Regions from separate parts of the Rhodoligotrophos defluvii genome, predicted to be linked through region 2. Evidence: predicted binding sites of a transcription regulator. Region 2 holds the regulator's gene; the other holds the start of a gene.
The links. The regulator HrcA, encoded in region 2, represses chaperone genes, less so after heat shock. The targets are predictions, from matches to a motif close to GTTAGCACTCNCNNNNNGNGAGTGCTAAC.

Region 1: groES (co-chaperone GroES) is a predicted target of HrcA. The motif match lies at 3,520-3,548, and genes of this name have one in related genera.

Annotation. Positions count from the first base shown of each region.
Region 1 is NZ_SZZM01000002.1:82,247-91,251, reverse strand. It holds gene E4P09_RS09580 (zinc-binding metallopeptidase family protein) at 1-517, shown strand, start outside; gene E4P09_RS09575 (amidohydrolase) at 490-2,268, shown strand; gene E4P09_RS09570 (CobW family GTP-binding protein) at 2,238-3,194, shown strand; gene E4P09_RS09565 (hypothetical protein) at 3,263-3,484, shown strand; gene groES (co-chaperone GroES) at 3,690-4,004, shown strand; gene groL (chaperonin GroEL) at 4,058-5,695, shown strand; gene E4P09_RS09550 (PaaI family thioesterase) at 5,774-6,250, opposite strand; gene E4P09_RS09545 (DUF1284 domain-containing protein) at 6,330-6,758, opposite strand; gene E4P09_RS09540 (biotin transporter BioY) at 6,755-7,339, opposite strand; gene E4P09_RS09535 (GntR family transcriptional regulator) at 7,610-8,278, opposite strand; gene E4P09_RS09530 (DMT family transporter) at 8,477-9,005, shown strand, end outside.
Region 2 is NZ_SZZM01000001.1:971,176-980,180, forward strand. It holds gene E4P09_RS04640 (ATP-dependent DNA helicase) at 1-1,578, shown strand, start outside; gene E4P09_RS04645 (tellurite resistance TerB family protein) at 1,632-2,048, shown strand; gene dnaJ (molecular chaperone DnaJ) at 2,098-3,246, opposite strand; gene dnaK (molecular chaperone DnaK) at 3,386-5,311, opposite strand; gene grpE (nucleotide exchange factor GrpE) at 5,519-6,139, opposite strand; gene hrcA (heat-inducible transcriptional repressor HrcA) at 6,220-7,281, opposite strand; gene E4P09_RS04670 (TM2 domain-containing protein) at 7,422-7,715, opposite strand; gene E4P09_RS04675 (B12-binding domain-containing radical SAM protein) at 7,763-9,005, opposite strand, start outside.

The DNA.
Region 1 (9,005 bases), on a different contig from region 2:
CGCCCGGGAGATCCAGGCCAATCTCGGGCTCGAGCCGATGACGGAGCCGTTCCTGCCGGATTGCGAGCGGCTGATGCCGCCGGAGGAGGCGGAGCGCATCCTGCGGCGGGACCTGCCGCCGTCGCAGGTCAACTACACGTCCGACGATTATACGGAGATGTGCTGGCATGCGCCGACGGCGCGGCTCTATATCGCCCGGCCGATGCTTTCAGCGCCCGCGGGCTATGCCTATCCCGACTGGGTGATGAATGCGCTGGGCGGCATCCCGGAAACGATCGATCCCATGACCGTCTGCGCGGCCAAGACGATCGCTCTCTCCATTCTGGAGCTGATGCAGAATGACGAGCGGCGGCTGGCGGCCAAGCGCGAGTTCGAGGAGCGCACGGGCGGCGGCATCGGCGGGAGCCAATGGCTGGCGCCCTTGTGCGATTATGACCCGCCCGTCAACCTGCGCTGGCCCGAATATGTGGAGACCCGGCGCGGCCGGGAATGGTGGATGCCGACGGCCGGCTACTGACCGGCGCCCGCGAGGTTTGCGAGATGCGCGAGCTTTATGAGCACAGGCCGAGCCACAGGCCCCGCAGCGCCTATGCGGACCTGGCGCTGGTGAATGGCCGCATCTATACGGGCGACCCGGGCCTTCCCTGGTGCTCCGCCCTGGCGGTGGCGGGCGGGCGGATCGTCGCCCGGGGGGAGCGTGGGGACATCGCCCATGCCCTTGGCGCCGGCACCCGGCTCATCGACCTTGGCGGGCGTTTCGCCATGCCTGGGCTTTACGACATGCACACGCATCCGGATCTGGCCTTGGCGCCGCGCTATGCGGACGATCTCGACATCGGCATCGTGGACCCGAGGCCGGACGAGGTGCGGGATGCAGTGCTTGCCTATGCGGCCAAGCATCCGGACCGGGAATGGATCTATGGCCAGTATTTCGTGCGCTACACCTTCCGGCAGGCGGGGCTGGTGCCGGGCAAGGCGTGGCTCGACACGGTGATGCCGGACAGGCCGGTGGCCCTGCTCGACCGCATGTGGGGCACCATGATGGTGAACAGCCTGGCGCTCGAGCGCGCCGGCATCACTGCGGCCACACCCGACCCGACCAATGGCTATCTCGAGCGCGATCCGGTGACGGGCGAGCCGACGGGGCTGCTGATCGACGGCGCCTATGCGTTGATCCACGCCGCCATGCCGCCAACGCCGGTGCCGGTACTGCGGGCGGCCTATCGCGACGGTATCCGCTACCAGTCCGCCCGCGGGGTGGTGGCGAGCAAATATGTGCATGTGTGCGAGAACCGGCTGCAGGCCCTGCATGCGCTCGATACGGCGGGCGAGCTGACGGTGCGCATCGAGGCGGCGATCAGCTGGCAGGACGACATCTTCCCGGTGCGCCGGCGCTGGGAGCTGCTGACAGGCGAGCGGCATTATTACCGATCGGCACGGCTCAACGCCAATGCGGTGAAGTTCCATTTCGACGGCACGGTGGAGCCACGCTCGTCCTACCTGATCACGCCATGGGATGGAGCGAATAGCGGCTGGGCCGGCAAGATCAATCTGACGCCCGAGCACCTGGCCGATATGCTGTGGGACATGGACCGGCAGGGCATCCGGGTGATTGCCCATTGCACGGGGGATGCTGCCTCCGACACTTTCCTCGACGCGGTGGCGGAAGCGCGGCGGCGGCCGGGTGGGCTCGGCGTGCGGCACCAATGCGCGCACTGCACCATCCTGCATGGGAGCAATCTCAGGCGGTTCCGCGAGCTGGGGGTGACGGCTGAGTTCTCGCCGGTGTCGTGGTATCCCTCGCGCTTCGTCTCGGGCGCGCGCTCGGGCTATGGGCCGGAGCGGCTGTCGCGCGCCTATAACGTGAAGGGCGTGCTGGAGGCCGGCGGCGTCGCGGTGATCGGCACGGACTGGCCGGTGAGCCCGCTGGACCCGTGGATCGCGCTGGAAACCCTGGTCACCCGCGCCAATCCTTGGGGCGAGATGGAGGGCCGGTTCGGCGAGCCGATCTCGGTGGAGCAGGCGATCGGGGTCATGACCCGCAACGGTGCCTGGTCCATGGACATGGAGCATCGGGCGGGTAGCCTGGAGATCGGCAAGTCTGCAGATGTGATCGTGCTCGACCGCGACCTGTTCGCGATCGAACCGCAGGGCAATATCCATGCGACCAGGGTGGATCTGACCTTCATCGCCGGTGAGCTCGTGCATGACCGGCTGAATGCGGAGAGCGATGCGGTATGGCAGGGCGAGGCGCCCAAGCTGTGGTGAGGCCGAGCGCCATCCCGGTGACGGTGATCGGCGGCTTTCTGGGCGCCGGCAAGACCACGCTGGTGAACCACGTCCTGCAGGGCGACCATGGACTGAAAATCGCGGTGCTGGTGAATGACTTCGGCGCGGTGAATATCGATGCGGCCCTGATCACCTCCAGCGAGGGCGGGGTTTATTCGCTTGCCAATGGGTGCGTGTGCTGCGGCCTGAACCAGGGTCTGGTGGAGCAGCTGGAAGAGCTGCTGGAGAGGCCGGGCAGCTTCGACCATATGGTGATCGAGGCCAGCGGCGTGGCGGATCCCGCGCGGATCATGGACACGGTGCGCTATGCGCGCTTTGCCGGGCGATTGCAGGCCGACGCCGTGGTGGTGCTGGTGGATTTGGCCGGGTTCGACCAAGCCATGACGGCCGCGCCTGGCCTTGCCGAGACGCAGCTCGATGCTGCCGACCTGGTGGTGCTGAACAAGGCCGATCTGGTGCCGCTCAGCCAGATCGAGGCGTGGCGCAAGCGCTGGCAGTGGCCGGGCATGCGGGTGATCACCGCCGTTGATGCGCGGGTGCCGTTCGATTTTCTGTTTGCAGGGCAACAGACTGGAGCCGACCGTGCGCATGACCACGCGCATGCGCATGAGCAGCCGGTGAGCCGGACGTGGCGTTCATCCGCTCCGGTGGATCTCGAGGCCTTGGCCGCGGTGCTGAAGAGCCTGCCCCCAGCGGTTTACCGGGCCAAAGGCTTCGTTCGGGACAGCCAAGGGCGCCAGCTCGCCGTTCAGGTGGTCGGTACGCGCGTGACCGTGGTGCCGGTCGGTCCCGGCGCCTCGTCGGTTGGGGACGGCAGCATCCTGGTGCTGATCGGGTTCGGCGCGGATGCGGACTTCGATGGCACGCTCGCCCGGCTCGACGCCTGCGCCAGCCCATCGCGCTGACCCTTTGCATATGCCGCGATCGGCCCCCACCTCTCTTACGTGGTTCTCAACTGAGAAGGGGTGCAGGCGTGACAGTGACAAGACAGGACATCACCGCCGTGCTCGGTCCGGTGGATGACAGCTTCGCGGCCGAGATCGCAGCCATCGACCCCTCTCCGGGCGAGCTCGCGGAGGCTTGGGCCTGGGTGAACAGCGACGAGGCGCTGGTGAACGACGGAAGGCCCCTGCCGAGCGGCAAGGTCGCCGCCCTGGTCGAGCTGCTGGCTGCGCCCGAAGCGCTGGAAGAGTGAGGCCGGCCGGGCCTTCGCGGTCTCCACGGTCCATCGTTAGCACTCCGGCAGAACGAGTGCTAAAAACTCTGGCACTCTTCCGCAAAGAGTGCTAAATAGAAGACGCGGGAACGGAGTCGAGGCGCCTGCTGCCTCGATCGTGCCCGCTGGCCGCCTCACTCGGCCAAGACCCTTAGACATTGCTGTTCTGCACAAGGAGGATTGCATGCAATTCCGTCCGCTGCACGATCGTGTGCTCGTCCGCCGCATCGAGGCCGATCAGAAGACGCCCGGCGGCATCATCATTCCGGACACCGCCAAGGAGAAGCCGCAGGAAGGCGAAGTGGTCGCCGTCGGCCCGGGCGCCCGCAACGAGAAGGGTGAGCTGGTCGCGCTCGACGTCAAAGTCGGCGACCGGATCCTGTTCGGAAAGTGGTCCGGCACCGAGGTGAAGATCGACGGCGAAGATCTCCTCATCATGAAGGAGAGCGACATACTCGGCGTCATCGAGGCGGCGGGCTCGGTGAAGAAGGCCGCCTGACAGCGCCGCCAAGAGCTTTGCCCAATTGAGCTGAAGGAAGGAGACAGACAACCATGGCTGCCAAGGACGTGAAGTTCTCGTCGGATGCCCGCGAGAGGATTTTGCGCGGCGTCGACATCCTTGCGAACGCGGTCAAGGTGACCCTCGGCCCGAAGGGCCGCAACGTGGTGCTCGAGAAGTCGTTCGGCGCACCCCGGATCACCAAGGACGGCGTAACCGTCGCCAAGGAGATCGAGCTCGAGGACAAGTTCGAGAACATGGGCGCGCAGATGGTGCGCGAGGTCGCGTCCAAGACCAATGACCTGGCCGGCGACGGCACCACGACCGCGACCGTTCTCGCCCAGGCTATTGTCAAGGAAGGCGCCAAGGCGGTGACCGCCGGCATGAACCCGATGGACCTCAAGCGCGGCATCGACCTGGCCGTCGCCGCGGTGGTCGAGGATCTGAAGAGCCATGCCAAGACGGTGACCTCCAACGAGGAGATCGCCCAGGTCGGCACCATCTCCGCCAATGGCGACACCGAGATCGGCCGCTTCCTCGCCGAGGCGATGCAGAAGGTCGGCAACGAGGGCGTGATCACGGTCGAGGAGGCCAAGTCTCTCGACACCGAGCTCGAAGTGGTCGAGGGCATGCAGTTCGACCGCGGCTTCATCTCGCCCTATTTCGTCACCAATGCCGAGAAGATGCGGGTGGAACTGGATGATCCCTACATCCTGATCCACGAGAAGAAGCTGTCGGGCCTGCAGGCCATGCTGCCGCTGCTCGAGGCGGTGGTACAGACCGGCCGTCCGCTGCTGGTGATCGCCGAGGACGTGGAAGGCGAGGCGCTGGCCACCCTGGTGGTCAACAAGCTGCGCGGCGGCCTGAAGGTGGCGGCGGTGAAGGCGCCAGGCTTCGGTGACCGGCGCAAGGCCATGCTGCAGGACATCGCCATCCTGACCGGCGGCACGGCGATCTCCGAAGATCTCGGCATCAAGTTGGAGAATGTCACCATCGAGATGCTCGGCCGCGCCAAGAAGGTGGTGATCGAGAAGGAGAACACCACGATCATCGACGGCGCCGGCTCCAAGGACGAGATCCAGGGCCGCGTTGCACAGATCAAGGCGCAGATCGAGGAGACCACCTCCGACTATGACCGCGAGAAGCTGCAGGAGCGGCTGGCGAAGCTCGCCGGTGGCGTGGCGGTGATCCGGGTCGGCGGCGCAACCGAGGTCGAGGTGAAGGAGAAGAAGGACCGCGTGGACGACGCACTGCATGCGACCCGCGCGGCGGTCGAGGAGGGCATCCTGCCGGGCGGCGGCGTGGCGCTGCTGCGGGCCCGCAAGGCTCTGGAGAACCTGAAGCCGGAGAACCCGGACCAGAAGGCGGGCGTCGACATCGTGCGCCGCGCGATCGAGTTCCCGGCCCGCCAGATCATCCAGAATGCCGGCGACGACGGCTCGCTGGTGATCGGCAAGCTGCTGGAGAAGAACGACTACAACTGGGGCTTCAACGCCGCGACCGGTCAATACGAGGATCTGGTCAAGGCGGGCGTGATCGACCCGGTGAAGGTGGTGCGTACCGCTCTCCAGGATGCCGCGTCGGTCGCTTCGCTGATCGTGACCACCGAAGCGCTGGTGGCCGAGAAGCCGAAGAAGGAGAAGGCTCCGGCCATGCCGGGTGCCGGCGGCATGGGCGACATGGACTTCTAAGGTCCTGTATAGGCGCGGTGGTTTCATCCACCGCGCTGCTGCAATTCAAGGCGCCTGCGGGACATACCCCCGCGGGCGCTATCTGTTTTCAGGTGCCGTGTCCGGCTGGCCGGCAAGGCAGATCAGCGTCTGCTGGCCCAAGGCGATGAGCGCTCTTTTTTCGCCGGACAGGGCGTGAACCTCCAGCTGGCACACCGTCAGGGTGCGGCCGGCCTTGACGACCTTGCCAGTGGCCTCCAGACAGTCACCCTGGGCGGGGGCGAGCAAGTTGATCTTGAACTCCACGGTGAGCACCGAGCTGTCGGCGGGGAACACCGAGAGGCCGGCATAGCCACCAGCGCTGTCGGCAATCGCCGTGGTCCCGCCCGCGTGGAAGTAGCCATGCTGCTGGGTAAGCTCGGGCCGATAGGGCATTCTGATGCGCACGAAGCCGCGCCTGACCTCGGTGATCGTCGCGCCGAGATGCTGCATGAGGCCCTGCCGGCCGAAGCTGTCGCGGACGCGCTGCTCCGTGGCCGTATCGACGGGCTCCGGACGGGTGATCTGATCCAGCATGGCTCTTGCCCCTTTTCCTCCAAGCGGTCTGGTCGAATATGCATTACCTTTACGTCAAGGCAAGAGGTAGGATGCGGGTTCAGGTGATCGGCGGAATTCGGCAGCCAGCATAGCCGGCGGCCGCGATGCCGCTGCACAGCGAATGCCACTGGCAAGCGCGGCAGGCGGAACGGATCTGCCCTGCGGCGAACGCGCTGCGCAGGGCCTGGACGTCCATCGTGCTGAGCTGCAGGAGCATTCCCGGCGCGATCGGGTGCGAAAGAAGACCGCCCACCGCCTTTGCCGCGAGACGGTCCCGCTTCATGACCCTTGCGCCTCGGCAATGGGATTCGGGTTCGCTCATCGCCGGCGCGCAGACATCATCGGGACCGGAGACGATCTCGACGGGCTCGCCGCGCGCAATCCGCTCCGCGATCCCGTCATAGTTCGCGACGAAGGCGGGGCTGTAGCCTTTGCCTGCATAGGTCAGCAGGCAAAGGAGGTGATGGGCCCTGAGGCGAATGGTCACCGTGTGGCCGGGCGCATGGCGAGGGCCTTGAGGGTCGCCGCCCCAAGCGCCGATTTGACGATGCCGCCGAGGATGAACGGGGTGACACCGGCGGCAATGGCAGGCGCGAGGCCGATCAAGCTTGCGAGCCAGGCGGCGCCAAGGGCGAGGCAGAGCGCATTGCCCATCAGCATGGCACAGAAAGCAAGGACGACCCGATGTCCGTTCCAGCCCCGCTCGGCGAGCCAGCCAGTGAGGACGGCCATGAGCGGGAAGGCGAAGAGATAACCGCCGGTGGGGCCGAAGAACGGGGTGATGCCGCCAGCGCCGCCGGAGAGAACCGGCAGGCCGAGGGCGGCTTCGCCCAGCCAGGCGAGCACGGTGAGGCCGCCGAGGCGCCAGCCATAAAGCGCACCGATCAGGGTGACGGCATAGGTCTGCATTGTCATGGGCACGGGCACCATGGGCACGCTCACATAGGAGGACAAGGCGAGCGCCATGGTTCCGACGAGCACCGCCAGCAGCTGAACGGGACGCGAGCGGCTATCCAAGCGGAGTGGACTCCAGGTCGGGGTTGGATGCGTGGGGGCAGCGTGGCTCATGAATTCTCCTCTCTCACGATTATAGATAATTTGACTCTGTGATCTATTATCGAGTCCACAACCAGCCCGGAAAGGCAAGCACCTTTTTGCAGCCGGCCACGACGGCGCCGCGGCAGGGGCTGTTGAAAGGCGGGTTATTGGCGATGGGGCGCCGGCTAGAGCGTTTTCGCTTTTCGCTCTAATTTCTTGTTTTGTCGCATTTTCTTCACGCGAACCGGGCTCCACTTCGCTCGAAAAGGCTCTAGGGCCACCCGTGGGCGAAGGTTCGGTTCAGCCGATGATCGCGAAGGCGTTGCGGGTCGCGCCACGCGCCGTTTTCACCGGCTTGTGCCCGATCCACTGCACATGCTGCGCAAGAACTTGGCAGGCCTGGTCGGTTTGGCCCCGGCGCAGCGCGGCGAGAATCGCAAGATGATCGTGGTCGGTGCGCGCTTCCCACTCGGAGCGCCAGCCGGCAAAGAGGAAGCGGGCGCTCGCCTGATGCAGGTCGTCTATGGTTCGCAGCAGGCGCGGCATCGCGCAGGGTTTCAGAATGAGGCTGTGGAACCGTCGGTTAGCCGCTTCCCAGGACTGCACGTCGTGGGATTTGTCACCGGCGCGGGTGATCGCCTCCGCTTCGTCCAAGATGGCTGGGGTGAGGTGGGGCGCAGCGTGCCGCAAGGCGAGGACCTCGAGGGCGGCCCGCATCTCCGCCACCTCCTTCACCTCGTTCAGGTCGAAGGCGGCGACCCGCACCCCGCGGCGCGGCTCGTTGACGGCCAGGCCTTGTGCTTCGAGCCGCCGGAACGCCTCGCGCACCGGCACATGGCTCGTGCCGAACTCGGCGGCGATATGGTCCTGGCGCAAGCGCGCGCCGGGCTCGATCTCGCCGGCAACGATCCGTTCGGCCAGCACCTGACTGATCCGCACGGCGATGGTGTCGCGCTTCTGCTCCGTCATGGATTATAGATAATTCCTCCGCATCGGTTCGTCCATCGGCCAGATCAAGCCGGATATTCCGCTGCGGCATGGGTATTCTGTTGCCTTATGCGGGAGCCCATGGGCAGTATCAGGCGCACGTTCATCATCCGCGCGCCCGGAAGCACCGGATTTGCGGGCCTGAATTCGAGATGCCCACCGATGAGTATGGCGGCTGTCATGGATCGATCGCGCCTAGGCGTTGCTGTCGCCTTTGTCTCTGCGCTTGCCCTCGCGATCAACGACGTCTCCGTGCCGTTCTCCTATGAGCGAGGATTCAGTGCGCCGACGGTGGTTCTGATCAGGTTCATCGCCTTGGTGGCGGTGCTGGCCATACTCCTCCCCCTGTTGAACCATCCGCTGCGTCTGCCGCGAAAGGCTGTCGCCCATGCGTTTGGCAGCGGCCTCTGCCTATCGGTTGGGACGTTGGGCCTGCTGGGCGCCTTTGCCTTTATCCCCGTCAGCCTCGCGGTGGTGATCATCTTCGTGTTCCCGTTTCTCACCGCCGTCATGGAATGCGTCTATCAGCGCCGTCGGCCGGCACCGTTCGAGCTGCTTTGTCCGTTGGCTGCTCTGGTGGGCATCGGGATGGCCATCGGCTTCGAACCACAAGACCTGGACCCACGTGGCATATTGCTGGCGCTCATCAGCGCCGTCGGGTTTGGCGGATCCGTCTTTTGGAACAGCGTGGCGCTGAGAGATTTCGACG
Region 2 (9,005 bases):
AACCATGCCCTGGTCATGGCCCAAGCCGCCCAGGACCAGCTGCTCGGCCCTGCGCAGACGACGGACGAGCAGACCGCGGCCGGGGCGATTCGCCGACTGATTCTGGACGAAGGCCACCACCTGTTCGACGCTGCCGACAACGCCTTCGCCGCCCACCTGACGGCGATTGAAGCGGCTGAACTGCGCCGCTGGATTCGTGGCGGCGAGACCCGCGGCCGGCGCGGGCGCAGCCTGATCGACCGCATTGGCGACCTCGCCGGCGCCGCGCAGGAGGATGATCAGACCGAGGCCATGCTGCAGGCGGTCATGAACGCCGCCAACAATCTGCCCGGCCCTGGCTGGCAGAGGCGGGTGCAGGCCGGGATGCCGGAGGGTCCGGCCGAGCGCTTCCTGATGATCATCCGTGAGCAGGTGCTTGCCCGCTCCGAAACCGCAGCGCGCTATGCCCTGGAGACAGGCTGCCGGCCTCCCCTCCCCGGCCTGGCGGAGGCGGCGGATGCATTGGCTGCCGCGCTCCAGGAGCTGGCGGCGCCCATGCAGGCGCTGGCGAAGAGCCTCATGGCCCGTCTCGATGACGACGCCGCCAAGCTCGAGACCGCCGAGCGGGCGCGCATCGAATCGGTGGCCCGCGGCCTCAGACGCCGGGCGGAGCTTACCCTGAATGCCTGGATCGACATGCTCGACCGCCTCAGCCGGGAGGAGCCCGAGGGCTTCGCCGAATGGTTCGCCATCGAGCAAAGCTTCGGCCAGGAGGCAGACGTGGGCATGTATCGCCACTGGATCGACCCCACCGTTCCGCTGGCCAAGCTGGTGCTGGAGACGGTCGACGGCGCGGTGATCACCTCGGCCACCCTGCGCGACCGGCTGCCCGAGGCCCCGGATGACTGGGCCAGCGCCGAGATGCGCACCGGGGTCAATCACCTGCCCTATCCCGCCATGCGCTCGGTGCATCACAGCCCCTACGACTATCCGAACCAGGCGCGGATCGTGATCGTCAATGACGTCAACCGCGAGGATCCGGACCAGGTGGCCGCCGCCTATCGCGAGCTGTTCCTCGCCGCGGGCGGCGGTGCTCTCGGTCTGTTCACCGCCATTTCCCGCCTGCGTGAGACTTATCGGCGCATCATCGCCCCGCTGAGCCGCAACGGCCTGTCGCTCTATGCCCAGCACGTGGACCCGGTGGATACCGGCACTTTGGTCGACCTGTTTCGCGCCGAGCAGAACAGCTGCCTGCTCGGAACCGACGCGGTGCGCGACGGGGTGGACGTTCCGGGCGAGGCCTTGCGGCTGATCGTGCTGGAGCGCGTGCCTTGGCCGCAGCCCTCGATCCTGGAGCGGGCGCGGCGTGCTGCCTTCGGCGGCAACATCTATCAGGAAATGATCGTGCGCCTGCGCCTCAGGCAAGCCTTCGGCCGGCTGATTCGCCGGGCGGATGATCGCGGCGTGTTCGTGGTGCTCGACCCACGCCTCGCCTCACGCTTTCTCACCGCCTTTCCGGAAGGCGTGCCGGTGAAGCGCACCGGTCTGGTGGACGCGATCGAGACGGTCCAGACCTTTCTTGCCGAGCGCCCTTGCTGAAACCGTCGTCAACTTCTACTGTGCGGCCCGCGTGAACCGATTTGGGAGTGTGCATGAGTACCGTCGGCCCGCATCAGGCGCTGATCTATGTCATGGTCACCATGTCTGCCGTCGACAACAGGATGGGCGACGCAGAGCTGAAGCGCATTGGCACGATCGTGAAACGCCTGCCCGTATTCCGGGACTTCGACCCCGATCGCCTGGTGCTGACCGCCCAGGAAGCAGGCGAGTTGCTGAGCGCCGACGGCGAGGCGGGGCTGCGCACCCTGTTGGCCCTGGTGAAGCAGGCGTTGCCGGAGCGCCTGCGCGAAACCGCCTATGCGCTCGCAGTTGAAGTTGCGGCGGCGGACATGAAGCTGCCGAAGGAAGAGATCCGGCTCTTGCAGATCCTGCGCGATACGCTGGAGCTCGATAAGCTCACCTGCGCCGCTATCGAGCGTTCGGCCATAGCCCGCTACGCGCAGCTGTGACCCCCCGGCATGGGCGCCCGGCTTACCCCCATGACCCATGGAAACAGCTCTAGTCGGCGGCAAAGCCTTCCCAGAAGGCCTTGGCCTTGGCGAAGAAGCCCTCGGATTCCGGGCTGTTCCTGTTGTGCGACTCACGCTCGAATTCCTCGAGCAGCTCACGCTGGCGCCGTGACAGGTTAACCGGCGTCTCGACCGCCACCTGGATATACATATCGCCATACTGGTGCGAGCGCAGCACCGGCATGCCCTTGGCCTTGAGCCGGAACTGCTTGCCGGTCTGCGTGCCTTCGGGAATGCGCAGCCGTGCCTTCTTGCCGTCGAGGGTCGGCACCTCGATTTCCCCGCCCAATGCGGCGGTGGTCAGCGAAATGGGCACGCGGGAGAACAGGTCGGCGCCGTCTCGCTGGAAGAACTGGTGCGGCTTGATTGACAGGAAGATGTAGAGGTCGCCCGGCGGGCCGCCGCGCAGTCCCGCTTCTCCCTCGCCGGCGATCCTTATCCTGGTGCCGTCCTCGACGCCGGCCGGAATGTTAACAGACAGGGTGCGCTCGCGGCTCACCCGGCCGCTGCCGCCGCAGCTCCGGCATGGGTCGGCGATCACTTCGCCGCGCCCCTGGCATGTCATGCAGGTACGTTCGACCGTGAAGAAGCCCTGGGTGGCGCGCACCCGTCCGGCGCCGGCGCAGACCGGGCAGACCTTGGGCGATGTTCCGGCCTTGGCGCCGGAGCCGTCGCACACCTCGCAGGTGACGCTGGTCGGCACGCGGATCTGGGCCGTCTTGCCCAGATAGGCGTCTTCCAGGGTGATCTCCATGTTGTAGCGGAGATCGGCCCCGCGGGTCGCGGAGCTCTGCCGCCGGCCAGTGCCGCGGCGCGTGCCCATGAACTCGCCGAACAGGTCCTCGAACATGTCCGACATGGTCGAGGAGAAATCGGGCCCGAAGCCGGCGCCGCTGCGGGCAAACCCGCCATGCTCGAAGGCCGCATGCCCGAACTGGTCATAGGCCGCGCGCTTCTGCGGGTCCTTCAGGGCTTCATAAGCCTCGTTGATCTCCTTGAAGCGATGCTCGGCCTCTGCATTCCCGGGGTTGGCATCCGGGTGGTACTGCTTGGCCAGCCGACGATAGGCGGCCTTCAATTCGGTTTCGCCGGCGCTCCGGCTAACGCCCAGGATTTCATAATAGTCGCGCTTCGCCATCGCTCACATCCGATGCCCACGCAAAAGACCCCGCCCCGTTCGACGTCTTGCCGCTCGGGGCGAGGTCCTCTTGCGTGTCTACCCGCTGCCGCCGACCGGGCGGCCCGTCTCCGTCATGGTCAGCCCTCGTGCGCAGCGATCAGGAACCGGTCGACCGCTTGTTCTCGTCCTGCACTTCCTCGAAGTCGGCGTCAACGACATTGTCGTCAGGGCGACCCGAGGAGGAGGGTCCAGCCTCCGCGCCAGCCGCGCCGCCAGCCTGCTGCTGGCGGTACATGGCCTCGCCCAGCTTCATGGCGGCTTCGGTCAGCGTCTGCGTCTTGGCCTGGATCGCGGCCACGTCCTCGCCTTCAAGGCTCGAGCGCAGATCGGCGATGGCCTGCTCGATCGTGCTCTTGTCGGCCTGGCTGACCTTGTCCCCGAACTCGGTCAGTGTCTTCTCGGTCTGATGGATCAGACCCTCCGCGTGGTTGCGGGCCTCGACCAGAGCACGACGCTGCTTGTCCTCGGCCGCATGGGTCTCGGCATCCTTGATCATTGTCTCGATCTCGCTATCGGACAGGCCGCCCGAAGCCTGGATGCGAATCGCCTGCTCCTTGCCGGTCGCCTTGTCCTTGGCGGAGACATTCACGATGCCGTTCGCGTCGATATCGAAGGTGACCTCGATCTGCGGCACGCCACGCGGCGCGGGCGGGATGCCGACCAGATCGAACTGACCCAGCAGCTTGTTGTGGGCCGCGATCTCGCGCTCGCCCTGGAACACGCGGATGGTGACCGCGGTCTGGTTGTCGTCGGCGGTCGAGAACACCTGCGACTTCTTGGTCGGGATGGTGGTGTTGCGGTCGATCAGCCGGGTGAACACGCCGCCCAGTGTTTCGATGCCGAGCGACAGCGGGGTCACGTCGAGCAGGAGCACGTCCTTTACGTCCCCCTGCAGCACGCCGGCCTGGATGGCCGCGCCGATCGCCACCACCTCATCCGGGTTGACCCCCTTGTGCGGCTCCTTGCCGAAGAAGGTCTTCACCGTCTCGATCACTTTGGGCATGCGCGTCATGCCGCCCACCAGGATCACCTCCTGGATCTCGCCCGCACTGATGCCGGCATCCTTCAACGCCGCTTTGCACGGCGCGATGGTCCGTTGGATCAGATCATCGACCAGCGCCTCGAGCTTGGCGCGGGTCAGCTTCATGGTCAGATGCTTGGGGCCGGTCTGATCGGCGGTGATGAAGGGCAGATTGATCTCGGTCTGCGTGGTGGACGACAGCTCGATCTTCGCCTTCTCCGCAGCCTCCTTGAGGCGCTGCAGCGCGAGCTTGTCCTTGCGCAGATCGATGCCGTTCTCCTTCTTGAATTCGTCCGCGAGGTAATCGACCAGGCGCATGTCGAAATCCTCGCCGCCGAGGAAGGTGTCGCCGTTGGTCGACTTCACCTCGAACACGCCGTCGCCGATCTCGAGGATCGAGATGTCGAAGGTGCCGCCGCCCAGGTCATAGACGGCGATCACACCGCTCTGCTTCTTGTCCAGGCCATAGGCCAGGGCAGCCGCCGTCGGCTCGTTGATGATGCGCAGCACCTCGAGCCCGGCGATCTTGCCGGCATCCTTAGTGGCCTGGCGCTGACTGTCATTGAAATAGGCGGGAACGGTGATCACCGCCTGCTCGACCTTCTCGCCCAGATGGCGCTCGGCGGTTTCCTTCATCTTCTGAAGGACGTAAGCCGAGATCTGCGAGGGGGCATATTTCTTGCCGCGGGCCTCGACCCAGGCATCGCCATTGTCGGCCTTTACGATATGATAAGGTACGAGGCCCTTGGCCTTCTCTACCTCTGCATCCCCGAATCGGCGGCCAATCAGGCGCTTGATCGCGAAGAACGTGTTTTCAGGGTTGGTCACCGCCTGGCGCTTCGCCGGCTGCCCGACGAGGACTTCCCCATCATCGGCGAAAGCCACGATCGACGGCGTGGTGCGCGCACCTTCTGCATTCTCGATGACCCGTGGTGACTGACCTTCCATGATGGCCACGCAGGAATTCGTCGTGCCGAGGTCAATACCAATCACTTTAGCCATTCTTTCTACCTCCTTTGCGGCAGGCCGGCTCTGAGGCCTTCTGGCAAGCACCTGTTAATCCGGAGAAGTTGCTGGCTCGCGGATCGCCGGCCTCCTCCAACTCGAACGCGAAATGTTTCGACCTGGAAGCTGGCGTGTATATATGCGCCTCATTCCGGGGCTGCAAGGCGCAGAGCCCTCCAGAAAATGCTGGTTCGGGGGCGGGCATCATGCGGATGCCTGGGGCTTGGGCCCGCCCTTCGAAACACCGACGAGAGCCGGGCGCAAAACCCGGTCGCCGATGCGATAGCCCGTCTGCATCACCTGCACGACCATGCCGGCGGGCTGGCTCTCGTCCTCGACCTCGAACATGGCCTGGTGGAAGTTCGGGTCGAAGCGCTCGCCCAACGGGTCGAAACGGCGGATGCCATGGCGTTCGAAGACGTTGAGCATCTCGCGCTCGGTCATCTCCACGCCCACGACGAGGTTCTTCACCGGCTCGTCCAGTGACGGATCGTCTTTATCCGGGGCGGACGCGAGCGCCCGGCCGAAATTGTCGATGACGTTCAGGAGATCGCGGGCGAAGGATGTATTGGCATATTGCACGGCCTCCGCCTTCTCGCGGTCCGTGCGGCGCCGCAGGTTCTCCTGGTCGGCTATGGCACGGAGGAGCTTGTCCTTCAGGCTGTCGTTCTCGGCCTGGAGGGCTTGGATCGCGGCCGCCATGGTCTCGGGACTGAGCTCTTCGGATTGCGCTTCGGGGGCTTCGGCAGCCTGGGCGGAGGCATCGACCGTGGGCTGATCGTTCTGCTCGTCTGGCGAGGGAGTGGTCTTTGTGTTTGCAGTCATCATCGATCCTTCACGCTCAGCTTCGGCAGGGCCAGGCCTCTGCCGATGCCTGTCCGATATCGACCGTCAAACGCGAAAAATCAAGACAACAGCCGGCTTACCACCTTCGCGGTGTAGTCCACCATGGGGATGATGCGGGCATAATTGAGGCGCGTGGGCCCGATCACGCCGAGCACACCCACCACCCGCTCCTCCGCATCGCGATAGGGCGCGATGATGATGGACGAGCCCGAAAGCGAGAACAGCTTGTTCTCGGAGCCGATAAAGATGCGCACCCCTTCACCTTCTTCCGCCAGGCCGAGCAGGCGGATCAAGTCGCGCTTGGTCTCGAGGTCATCGAGCAGGCTTCGGATGCGCTCCAGATCCTGCAAGGTATCCTTGTCATCGAGCAGGTTGGCCCGCCCACGCACGATCAGCGTCTTTTCTTCCTCGGGGTCGTCGTTGCTCCAGCTCGCGATCCCTTGCTCGACCACCGTCGCGGTGAGCTCGTCGATTTCCTCGCGCAGCCGCTGCACCTCGGTCTTCATCGACTTCTGCATCTCCGCGAGCGTCTTGCCGATGAAACGGGTGCTGAGATAGTTCGTGGCGGACATCAGCACCGATGGAGGCAGGCCAGCCGGAATGGTCATGACGCGGTTCTCGACCGTGCCGTCCTCGCCCACCAGGATCACCAGGGCGCGCTGGGTATCGAGCTTGACGAACTCAATATGCTTGAGCCGCATGTTGATCTTGGGCGCCAGCAGCACCCCGGCGCATTGGCTCAAGCCCGACAGCATATTGGTTGCCGCGGTCAGCACCTCGTCGATCCGCTGGCGATTGTGGCTCGCCACCCGCTGCTCGATCTGGGTGCGCTCCTCCTCATTGATGTTGCCGACCTCCAGCAGGGCGTCGACGAAAAAGCGCAGACCCAGCTCGGTGGGCATGCGGCCGGCGCTGGTGTGAGGGGAGCTGATCAGGCCGATCGCCTCCAGGTCCGACATGACATTGCGGACAGAGGCCGGCGACAGGTTGATCGGCAGCATCTGGGAAATCGTGCGAGATCCCACCGGTTCACCGGTGGACAGATAGGTTTCGACCAGCTGCCGGAAAATTTCGCGGGAACGCTTATCGAGATCAGCCAATCCCAAAAGGCGGTGGTCCATCTTCCATCGGCCCTGTTGGCCGCTCAGCATTTCGTTGCAATGCCCCAAGCGTCATACCAATTTAGGTATCCCACGCCGGCGCGTCAACGCCACGAAAGCCCTTTGGTTCCGGAGGAAATAACCTCAGGTTGTGACAAGCTTTAGGATGCAGCGATGCTGACCTGTCCTGCCAGGCGGCGGCGAAGTTCCTCCTGCTTCTCGCGGATCATGCCGGGAATGAGGAAGGCATCGATCAGCCACCAGACGAAGCCGATGACCACGAAGTAGCTGAGGATCTGCAGGATCGCGGTGCCGGGCCGGCCAAGATAGAACCGGTGCCCTGAGACGAACCACAGGAAGAACCACAGTACATAAGCGGCAACGATGCTCGGCCCCTCATTGGCGACGCGCGTCTCAATGAGGATCTGACGCTCGGTGCTGTTGGTGATGCTCATCAAACCAAACCTCTTAACAACAACGGCTCAAATATAGTGATTGCAATTCACGCTGCCATGCGCTTGCTCGGACCTTTGATCTGGGCCGAGTAGAAGGAGGCATTCTGCTCGCCTTCTAGCGCCTCGCGGGTGAAGCTGATCAGGTGGTGGGCCACGAAAGCCATGCCGAAGACCACATCCACTTGTCCGCGCTTCAGGGCGTGCCAGGCCGCGCGCCAAAACGCGCCGCGATATTTGGGACGGATGCCGAGGTGAAGCAAGGTGCCCCAGGCCATATAGAGCCCGCGCACGAGGTTGGCCACGGAAAGCTTGCCCCGGGCCGGCGTCTTGATTCGGTGGACATAGGTCGCATCCACCTGATGCTTGAAGCGGCTGAACAGCCGCTCGGGCGTATAGGCGTAATCAATGCAGCGCCGCCAGGACTGGACCACCTCATGATACGGGCGCAGGAAGCGAACATTCGATTCGAGGCTGGTGTCATGCACCAGCCGGCCCTCGCGCTCCAGCCGGTCCCATAACGGCGTCTTGGGCAGGGCCTGCAGCAAGTTGATGGTCAAGACCGGTACGTTCGAGGCATCGATAAAGTCTGTGAGCGCCCGCTCGGTCTCGTCCGTGTCGGTGTCGAGCCCGAGTATGATGCCGGACGTGATCTCGAGGCCATAGGAATTGATGATCCTGATCGCCTCATACATGGGCACCGCGTTGTTGTGATCCTTGCGGATGCCCTTGAGCGCCGCCACCTCCGGCGTCTCGATGCCGACGAACACGGTGATGAAGCCGGCCTCGCGCATCATCGCGAGGATCTCCGGCTGCTTGGCGATGTTGAGGGTTGCCTCGCAGGCGAAGTTCAGGGGATAGCCGTGCTTCTTCTGCCAGGCGACGAGATGCGGCAGCATCTCCTTGGTGGCCTTGCGATTGCCGATGAAATTGTCGTCGACGAAATAGACGGTGGCGGGCCGGAACCGCTGGGCCAGCATCTTGTCCAGCTCGGCGGTGAGTTGCTCCGGCGTCTTGAGCCGCGGCTGCCGACCATAGAGCGCCGGGATGTCGCAAAACTCGCAGCGATAGGGGCAGCCGCTCGAGAATTGCAGGCTGCCGATGAGATAGCGGCCGAGATTGATACGGTCATAGGCCGGTATTGGAAAATCGTGCAGCGCGCGTCGCTCGGCGGTCTCGAGCCGCACCTGCTCGGCAGGCCGCGCCGCGCTTTCATCGAGCAGCGCGATCAGCCGGTCGGTCGCATCGCCCAGCTCACCCACATGGAGATAATCGAAGTCCGGGTACATCTCC